3 linked regions of the Candidatus Thiodictyon syntrophicum genome follow. The protein of the gene in region 2 interacts with the protein of the main gene of each other region in a pairwise test. Links are inferred from orthologs where the notes say so. Each region holds a gene or a part of one and is shown on either strand. Other genes may lie near its edges.

What was found. Proteins that work in one complex are often made in the same cells at the same time.
Region 1: the proteins of THSYN_RS02050 (region 2) and trkA interact in binary tests that used the Escherichia coli proteins (3 or more experiments, as listed by UniProt). The link is inferred for Candidatus Thiodictyon syntrophicum from one-to-one orthologs.
Region 3: the proteins of THSYN_RS02050 (region 2) and kdpD interact in binary tests that used the Escherichia coli proteins (3 or more experiments, as listed by UniProt). The link is inferred for Candidatus Thiodictyon syntrophicum from one-to-one orthologs.

Annotation. Positions count from the first base shown.
Region 1 is NZ_CP020370.1:111,351-114,261, forward strand. Bases 30-2,859 are described here. They hold trkA (Trk system potassium transporter TrkA), read left to right. Parts: upstream 30-657; coding sequence 658-2,061; downstream 2,062-2,859. Other genes in these bases: THSYN_RS00505 (citrate transporter), read right to left, coding at 30-446; THSYN_RS00515 (TrkH family potassium uptake protein), read left to right, coding at 2,061-2,859. Outside these bases: more of THSYN_RS00505, read right to left, coding at 1-29; more of THSYN_RS00515, read left to right, coding at 2,860-2,911. UniProt on the Escherichia coli protein: Part of the constitutive potassium transport systems TrkG and TrkH. May regulate the transport activity of TrkG and TrkH systems. Binds to NAD(+) and NADH.
Region 2 is NZ_CP020370.1:470,153-473,156, forward strand. What follows is about bases 32-2,954. They hold THSYN_RS02050 (PTS sugar transporter subunit IIA), read right to left. Parts: upstream 1,757-2,954; coding sequence 1,307-1,756; downstream 32-1,306. Other genes in these bases: THSYN_RS02040 (IS1 family transposase), read left to right, coding at 32-614; THSYN_RS02045 (hypothetical protein), read right to left, coding at 589-1,290; hpf (ribosome hibernation-promoting factor, HPF/YfiA family), read right to left, coding at 1,994-2,323; THSYN_RS02060 (RNA polymerase factor sigma-54), read right to left, coding at 2,358-2,954. Outside these bases: more of THSYN_RS02040, read left to right, coding at 1-31; more of THSYN_RS02060, read right to left, coding at 2,955-3,004. UniProt on the Escherichia coli protein: Seems to have a role in regulating nitrogen assimilation.
Region 3 is NZ_CP020370.1:1,990,889-1,994,278, reverse strand. What follows is about bases 30-3,338. They hold kdpD (two-component system sensor histidine kinase KdpD), read left to right. Parts: upstream 30-429; coding sequence 430-3,138; downstream 3,139-3,338. Other genes in these bases: kdpE (two-component system response regulator KdpE), read left to right, coding at 3,310-3,338; kdpC (potassium-transporting ATPase subunit KdpC), read left to right, coding at 30-430. Outside these bases: more of kdpC, read left to right, coding at 1-29; more of kdpE, read left to right, coding at 3,339-3,390. UniProt on the Escherichia coli protein: Member of the two-component regulatory system KdpD/KdpE involved in the regulation of the kdp operon. KdpD may function as a membrane-associated protein kinase that phosphorylates KdpE in response to environmental signals.

The DNA.
Region 1 (2,911 bases), 360 kb from region 2 along the record:
CCGCCCGGCCAGCCGGCGGGCAGGAAGCGCGGCAGCACCAAGGGGATCCGGCTGTCCTCGAAGTGGCGGGCCAGCAGGGCAAAGCCGAGCAGCAGGCCGAGCAGGTTGGCGAGCAGCACCCACTCGTGGCCCAGGTGATCGATGAGCCCGGTCAGGCCCGGTCCCGCCGGGAATCCGGTCACGCCGAGTTTGAAGGCGGTGATGACGGTGAGCCCGGTCAGGGCGACCGCGAGGGTGTGACGGTGCAGGACGGCGACCCCCAACAGGGTGGCCGCAAACAGGATGAACTCGGATGGGATGCCGAACAACTGGATGGATGCGGCGGCAACTCCTGGTGTTGCGGCCACGGCGGGGCCGCTGCACGCCAGGTTGGCGACCAAGGTGACCAGCGTCAGGGCCGGCAGACTCAGGTGGCGCGGAGTGCCGGTGGCGGGGACGCAGAGCATGGGCGGTATCAAGGCGGCGCCGATTGGGACCTGACAGGGTGGCGCAGATGATAGCCCGGGCGCCGTTGAACTGCGATGCTTCCGTCCGGTGGCTGTCAGTGGCCCCGGGTCGCCTGACGGCGTAGGATGCCGACGCTGAGAACCCGCGCCGCGCAGGTGTCGCCGCCAATTTCCCTCATCCCTCATCCCTCATCCCTCATGTGACCACCCAATGAAGATCGTCATCCTCGGCGCCGGCCAGGTCGGTACCTCGGTGGCCGAGAGCCTGGTCTCGGAGGCCAACGAGATTACGGTCGTCGATACCGACCTGGTGCGCCTGGCGCGTCTCCAGGACCGGCTCGACCTGCGCACCGTGGTCGGCAACGCCGCCCTGCCCTCGGTCCTGGAACGGGCCGGCATGGCCGATGCGGACATGTTGATCGCGGTGACCCAGAGCGACCAGACCAACCTGTGCGCCTGCCGCACGGCCGCCACCCTCTACAAGACCCCGACCAAGATCGCCCGGCTGCGCTCGCCGGACTATGCCCGTTACCCGGAACTGCTGGAGGCGAAGAACTTCGCGGTGGACTTCAGCATCTGTCCGGAACAGATCATCACCGATTACCTGGTCCAGTTGCTGGCCTTTCCCGAGGCGCTCCAGGTGCTGGAGTTCGCCGACGGTCTGGTGAGCCTGGTGGCGGTGCGCGCCATCCCGGGCGGGACCCTGGTGGGGCACCCGGTGGCGGACCTGCGTCGCCACATCCCCACCGTGGACGCACGCATCGCCGCCATCTATCGCCGCGATCAGCCCATCATCCCGGACGGGGAGACCCTGATCGAGGCCGGGGATGAGGTCTTCTTCCTGGCCGCCACCCGCGACATCGGCCAGGTGGTGAGCGAACTGCGGCGCCGTGACCGCCCGACCCGGCGCATCCTCATCGCCGGGGGCGGGAACATCGGGGAGCGGCTCGCCGGCGCCACCCAGGATCGCTATAAGGTGAAGTTGGTCGAGGCCGATGAGGCGCGCGCCCGGACCCTGGGGGCGACGCTGAAACACACCCTGGTGCTGGTGGGGGAGGGTACGGACGAGAACCTGCTGGCGGCCGAGTCGATCGAGGACATGGACTGCTTCCTCGCCCTGACCAACGACGACGAGAACAATATCCTCTCCGCCCTGCTCGCCAAGGGCCTGGGGGCGCGCCGGGTACTGGCCCTGATCAACCGGCGGGCCTATGTCGATCTGGTGCAGGCGGACCGCATCGACATCGCCATCTCCCCGGCCCAGATCTCCATCGGCTCCCTGCTGGCCCGGGTGCGCAAGGGTGACGTGGCCGCGGTGCACAGTCTGCGCCGGGGGGCGGCGGAGGCCCTGGAGCTGGTGGTCCATGGGGACAGCCGTACCTCCCAGGTCGCGGGCCGGCGCATCGAGCAACTGGACCTGCCCCCGGGGGTGACGGTGGGGGCCGTCGTGCGCGGGGCCGCACCCATGGCGGGTGGGGCCGACCGGCGCCGCGTCCTGATCGCCCACCACGACGTGGTGATCGAGGCGGAGGATCATGTGATCCTGTTCGTGATCAGCAAGGACCTGCTGCCCAAGGTGGAGCGCTATTTCCAGGTCGGTCTGGGGTTCTTCTGATGTATTCGGTCCTGTCGGTCACCAACGTCCTCGGGCGCCTGTTGATGGTGTTCAGCCTGACCTATCTGCTGCCCATCGCCTGTGCCCTGATCTACGACGACGGGACCCTGCTGACCTTCGTCTTCAGCATGCTCGCCTGCGTCCTGGTCGGTCTGTTGATGGTCGCGGCGACCCGCCATGAGCGCCGGGTGCTCAAGGCGCGCGACGGCTTCATGCTGGTTACCATGGCCTGGACCCTGACCGCCGCGATCGCCACCGTGCCGCTGATGCTGCACCAGCAGCTCTCCTTCACGGACGCCTTCTTTGAAACCATGTCCGGACTCACCACGACCGGGGCCACGGTGATGGTGGGGCTCGACGATATCGCGCCCTCCATCAACCTGTGGCGCCATGCCCTGTGCTGGTTGGGCGGCATGGGGATCATCGTGCTGGCGGTCGCGATCCTGCCCTTCCTGGGGGTCGGCGGTATGCAACTCATGCGCGCGGAGGTGCCGGGGCCCATCAAGGACAACCGGCTTACCGCTCGTATCGGCGATACCGCGGCGCTACTCTGGGTCATCTATGTGAGCCTCACCCTGGCCTGCGTCCTGGGGCTGCGGATCGCCGGCATGGATTGGTTCGACGCCGTCTGCAACGCCTTTTCGACCTTGAGCCTGGCCGGCTTCTCGACCCGGGACGCGAGTATCGGCGCCTGGGACTCGCCGGTCATCGAAATCGTGATCATCGTCTTCATGGTGCTCGCGGCGATCAACTTCGCCACCCATTACACCGTCTGGCGGCATCGCAGTCTGAGGCCCATCTGGCGCGATCCGGAGGCCCGGGGGGTGCTCGGGGTCCTGTTGCTGAGTTC
Region 2 (3,004 bases):
AAGGCTGGACGATCGTACTGATGGAAAGGGCAAGTCGATTTATCTGGGCGCTTCAGTGCGGGAAAAAGGATCGCAGCCTATTTTCATATGCCATACAAATACTTAGAGATGTCATCCTGCGTACTGGCGATGTCACTCTAGTCACCGACGGGGAACGTCGGTATGGCAATCTCCTGTTTGAAATTTGCCACGAAGTATTGCGAACCGGAAAACGCGGCCGCCCACCGAAAGTGCTTCGTCGCGGTGTGAAGGTGCGCCTTAAGAATAAAGGGAAAGGAACTGATAGAACGGGGCACTCGCGTCCCAAATACGAAACCCCTCATCCGGAGCATCCAGAAACCGATCAAGATGTGACGCCAGCCGATATTCATGCTAATCATTTGGAAGCATCGAACGCTTCATTTCGGCGAAAGAATTCTGCTTATCGCCGCCGAACGAATACGTACGCGAAGAGCATTTCTGGTTTGCAAAGAACATTGGATATGTTGTGGATTGTCCATAACTTTATTCGCAGCCACTTCACGACAAAACAGGTTCCTGCGGTGGCTCTGGGGATTCTCCAGCAGGGACTCTCGTGGGATGAGGTCCTTAGAGTTCGACAGCCCAGGTTATAAAAATACTACAAAAACATAAGGATAAGGAAGAACCAAACTGAACCAGTGCCAGGCCGCGGACCTCCAGGAAATCGAGCAGGGCATCCGGGCAGGTGCCTTCCAGTTTCTCCGGTGCGACGCGGGCGAACTGGGGTGCGTCGTCGGCGATCAGGCGGTGTCCGCGGCTGATCAGATCGAGCGCCAACTCGCTCTTGCCGACCGCCGGGTCCCCGGCCAGCAGCACGCCCATCCCCAAGACCTCAATGAAGACGCCGTGGATGGTCTTGCGTTCCGCCAAGGCGTGGGTCAGATAGTAGCGCAGTTGATTGATCAACTCTTCGTCCGAGACGGGGGACCCGATCAGGGGGGTGCCGGTGCGTTCGGCCCAGTCCCAGAACAGTGGTTCGGGCTCGATCCCGTCGCAGAAGATCACCGCGGTGGGCCGGTCGGTGAAGAGCTTTTCGATGGTCTCGGCGAAGGCGGTGGCGCCGAGACCGGCCAGGTACACGAGTTCCGCGCGACCGATAACCTGCAGCCGGTTCGGGTGGATGCAGTTGAGCGACCCGACCAGGGCCTGGCCGGACAGGGTCGGGTCGTCCCCGCGCAGCGGGCGGCGGGTGCCGGGCTCAGGGGTGAGCCAGCGCAGCCGGGTGCGGGGCCCGGTGTGCCGGATGAGTGACTGGAGGCTGTCGGCCATGATGGGGCGCCGTGCGCTAGGCGACGCCGAAGACGCGCAGGACGGCGGCGGCGGACCCCGCCTGCCGCAACTGCTGGCGCACCGCGGGATCGTTGAAGCGGCCGGCCAACTCGGCCAGGAGTTGCAGGTGCTCCTCGGTGGCGGTCTCGGGCACCAGCAGCGCAAAGGCCAGATCGACAGGCTCCCCGTCGGCCGCGTCGTAATCGACCCCGCGGGCGAGGGAGACGAAGGCGCCCAGGGACTGGGTGGCCTCCTTGACGCGGGCGTGGGGCAGGGCGATGCCGTGCCCGAGCCCGGTACTGCCGAGCCGCTCGCGCTCCAGGAGACGCTCGAAGATCAGGTCCGGTTTCAACTGCGGATGGTCCGTGGCCAGGAGGCGGGCCAGGGTCTCGAGCAGACGCTTTTTGCTCGCGATCTCAAGACCGCGGCCAATGCGGTGTTCGTTGATGAAGTCGGGCGGTAACATCGGCTACCGCTCCTGGCCGCGGACGCAATGCCGGACGGCGCGGCAGGTACCGCGGCGCGGGTCGCGCAAGTGGGTGCGGGTCATGTCGGCTGACTCCTCTTGGTCGTGCGGGACGCACGCGCCCGTCACACTGGTTCGGATGGCCCCGGGTCGCAACGAAAGACACCTCGAACGGGTGTCCGAGGTGTCCGTGCGTGCCGGCCCGGGTGCGACCCTGTGGTTTATCGGGGTTCGCCCTTACTCGGTCTCGCCGGGCTTGGTGCCGGTGACGGCCACCGGGCGGTGGCTGGCCTTCTTCTCCTTGTGGCGCAGGATCTGGCGGTCCAGCTTGTCGATCAGGGTGTCGATGGCGGCATACATGTCCTCATGGACCGAGTCGGCGAACAGCTTACCGCCGTTCACATGCAGGGTGGCCTCGGCGCGCTGGGCCAATTTCTCCACCGTCAGGATGACGTGGGCGTTGATGACGTGGTCGAAATGGCGAGCCAGGCGCTCGAACTTGTTATCGACGTACCCCTTGAGGGCCTCGGTCACGTCGATATGGTGACCCGTCAGGTTGATATGCATGGTCTGGTCTTCTCCTCTGGTTTCAAACCGCCTGTCAAGCCAGGCGTTTGCGTTCGTTCGAGGGTGGGATGCCCATCGCCTCGCGGTATTTCGCGACGGTGCGTCGCGCAACATTGATGCCCTGATCGGCCAACTCGTCGGCGATCCGACTATCGCTCAAGGGCTTGCGGGCCGATTCATTGGTGATCATCTTGCGGATCAGGGCGCGGATGGCCGTGGATGAACACTCGCCCCCGGCCGCCGTGTTCACGTGGGACGAGAAAAAAAACTTGAACTCGAAGGTCCCGCGCGGGGTGTGCATGTATTTCTGGGTGGTGACCCGCGAGATGGTGGACTCGTGCAGGTCCAGCGCCTCGGAGACGTCGCGCAGGATCAGCGGCTTCATGGCCTCCTCACCGCGTTCGAGAAATTCCTGCTGCAATTCCACGATCTTGGCGGCGACGCGCAGGACCGTGTCGTTGCGGCTGACCAGGCTCTTGATGAACCAGCGGGCCTCTTGCAGGTGACTTTTCAAGGCAATGCTGTCCGCACTCTGGTCGCTGCGCCGGATGAGCCGCGCATAGTCGGCGTTCACTCTTAGTTTAGGCGTAGTTTCCGGATTCAGCTCGACCTGCCACACACCTTCCACACGCCGCACGAAGATGTCGGGTACAACGTACTCCGACGCGGTCTCCGCGATCA
Region 3 (3,390 bases), 1.5 Mb from region 2 along the record:
GCCGCTGGGCTCCGTCCTCATCGGACAGCATTTCACCGCACCCGGGTATTTCTGGGGTCGGCCCTCCGCCACCGCGCCCTATCCCAACAACGCCGCCGCCTCCGGCGGATCGAATCTGGGGCCGCTCAATCCGGCGCTGATCGATGCGGTCAAGGGGCGCATCGCGGCACTCAAGACGGCCGATCCGGGCAACACCCGGCCGATCCCGCTGGACCTGGTCACTGCCTCCGGCAGCGGTCTGGACCCGCACCTGAGCCCGGCCGCCGTTCAGTACCAGGTAAAGCGGGTGGCGCGAGCGCGCTCGCTTGAGCCCGTAGCGGTCGAGGCCCTGGTGGCACGCTTCACCGAAGGCCGACAATGGGGGGTCTTCGGCGAACCGCGGGTCAATGTGCTGAGGCTCAACCTGGCCCTTGATGACTTGCATCCCTGATGGCCGATCAACGCCCCGACCCCGACGCGCTGCTGGATCGTCTCAAGGCCGACGAGGCCAAGGCCGCCCGCGGCCGGTTGAAGATCTTCTTTGGCGCCTCGGCCGGGGTCGGCAAGACCTACGCCATGCTGTCGGCCGCGCGGGCACAGGCCGGGCAACACGCGGACATCGTCATCGGCGTCGTGGAGACCCACGGCCGAAAAGAGACCGAGACCCTGCTGGAAGGACTGGAGCGGCTCCCCCTCAAGTCGGTCCCTTACCGCGGCCGGGTCTTGCAGGAGTTCGACCTCGACGGCGCCCTGGCGCGCCGCCCGTCCCTGATCCTGATCGACGAACTGGCCCATTCCAATGCGCCGGGGTCGCGTCATCCCAAACGCTGGCACGACGTCGATGAATTGCTGGGGGCCGGTATCGATTGCTGGTCGACGATCAACGTCCAGCACTTAGAAGGCCTCAACGATGTCGTCGGCGGCATCACCGGTGTGCGGGTCTGGGAGACCGTACCCGATCAGGTCTTCGATGCCGCCGATGAGGTGGTGCTGGTTGACCTGTCGCCGGAAGAACTGTTGCAGCGGCTCAAAGAGGGCAAGGTCTATCTGCCCCACCAGGCCGAGCGCGCGATCCAGAACTTCTTCCGCAAGGGCAACCTGATCGCACTGCGCGAACTCGCCCTGCGCCGCACCGCCGATCGCGTCGACCGCCAGATGCTCCAGTACCGGCGCGACCAATCGGTCTCGCCGGTCTGGCAGACCCGCGAATCGCTCCTGGTCTGCATCGGCCCCGGCGAGGGGGCCGAGCGCATCATCCGCAGCGCGGCCCGCCTGGCCGCGCGTCTGGACGTACCCTGGCATGCCCTCTCGATCGATACCCCGGCCCTGCAGCGCCTGTCACGCCGCCAGCGCCAACGCATCTTAAAGAGCATCAAACTGGCGCAAGACATGGGGGCGGAGACGGCCACCCTCTCCGGCAGCGATCCGGTGGCGACCGTCATCGCTTATGCGCGCGACCATAACCTCTTCCGGGTGATCGTGGGACGCGATCATGTGCGGGCCTGGCGACCCTGGTACCGCTCATTCGCCGACCGCATCGGCAAGCAGGCACCCGATCTGGAGGTCATCCAGGTCGCGCGCGGCGAACCGCAGGAGCGCAAACCGAGCGACGAGCGCACCGACGAGTCCTGGTTCGCGCGCCTGCGGGCGCCCTGGCAGTCCTATGCGATGAGCGCAGTCATCTGCGCCCTCGCGGCGGCGCTCGCGGCCCCCCTGCACTCGGTCTTCGAGCTCACCAATATCGCCATGCTGTTCCTGCTGGCGGTCGTGGTGGTGGCGGTCCGCTACGGCTTCGGGCCCTCGGTCATGGCCGCCTTCCTGACGGTCGCGGCCTTCGACTTCTTCCATGTGCAGCCGCGCCTTTCGTTCTCGGTCAGTGATGTGCAATATCTGCTGACCTTCGTCGTCATGCTGGTCGTCGCTCTGGTCACCGCCACCCTCACCACCGGGGCCAAGTATCAGGCCCGCGTCGCCAGTCTACGCGAGCAGCGGGTGCGCGCCCTCTACGAGCTGTCGCGCGACCTGTCGGGGGCCCTGATGCCCGAACAGATTGCCGAGATCAGTCAACGCTTTGCTGAAACCGAATTCGGCGCCAAGTCGGCCATCCTGCTGGCCGACGAGCACCACCGGCTCGGCGACCCGGTTGCCACACCAACCGGCGGTCTCGCATTGGATATCGGCATCGGCCAGTGGGCCCTGGATCATGCCGCCGACGCCGGTGCCGGCACGGACACGCTGCCGGGCAGCCCCATCCGCTATGTGCCCTTGACCGCGCCGATGCGCACCCGCGGGGTGCTGGCGCTGGAACTGCGCAACCCGAGCCGGTTGATGCTCCCCGAACAGGGGCGCCTGCTCGATACCTTCGCCCGACTCATTGCGATCTCGCTGGAGCGCATCCACTATGTCGACATCGCGCGGATCACCACCGTACAGATGGAGTCGGAACGCCTGCGCAGTTCACTCCTGTCCGCCATCTCCCATGACCTGCGCACCCCGCTGGCGACACTGGTGGGCCTGGCCGATTCGATTGCCATGACGGTACCCCCGCCGACCGGGCGCCAGTCGGAGATTGCCGCATCGCTGCGCGAGGAGGCCCTGCGGATGAACTCCCTGGTCAACAATCTGCTCGATATGGCGCGCCTGCAATCCGGGGCGGTGCGGCTCAACCAGCAATGGCAGCCGCTGGAGGAGGTCGTCGGCAGTGCCCTGAAGGCCGTGGCCTCGACCATCGCCGGGCGAGCGGTGAGCATCGATCTGCCGCCGGACCTGCCGCTGCTGGAATTCGACGCGGTACTGATGGAGCGCGTGCTGGTCAACCTGCTGGAAAACGCCGCCAAGTACACCCCGGCCGGGAGCCCCATCGGGATCGGCGCCGCGCCCGGCGCGGGCGATGTGGTGAGGATCTGGGTCGAGGACCATGGTCCAGGTTTACCGCCGGGGAAGGAAGAGGAGATGTTCAAGAAGTTTGAACGCGGCCGCAGTGAAAGCGCGACCCCTGGTGTCGGCCTGGGGCTCGCGATCTGCCGCGCCATCTGCGCGGCGCACGGCGGGACTATTCAAGCGGAGAACCGCCGCGGGAGCGGGGCGCGTTTTGTCTTTTGCCTGCCTCGCGGTAATCCTCCGGTGGTCGATACTGCGGACGAGGATGCCCAACCCTAAGAGACCCAGCGATGAGCCTGAAAAGAATAGTTGTCCACAGATGAACACAGATTATTCATTGACTTACGCTTGACCTGGGGCTTACCTTGCCGGTGATTCTGACATCAGCGATAAGCGCATGACAACTCAAAGAATATCTGTGTTCATCTGTGTTCATCTGTGGATTTTAGAATGAACGAACCGACGCCCCGGGTCATCGTGATCGAGGATGAGCCCAAGATCAGGCGCTTCATCGTCATGGCGTTGGAGGCG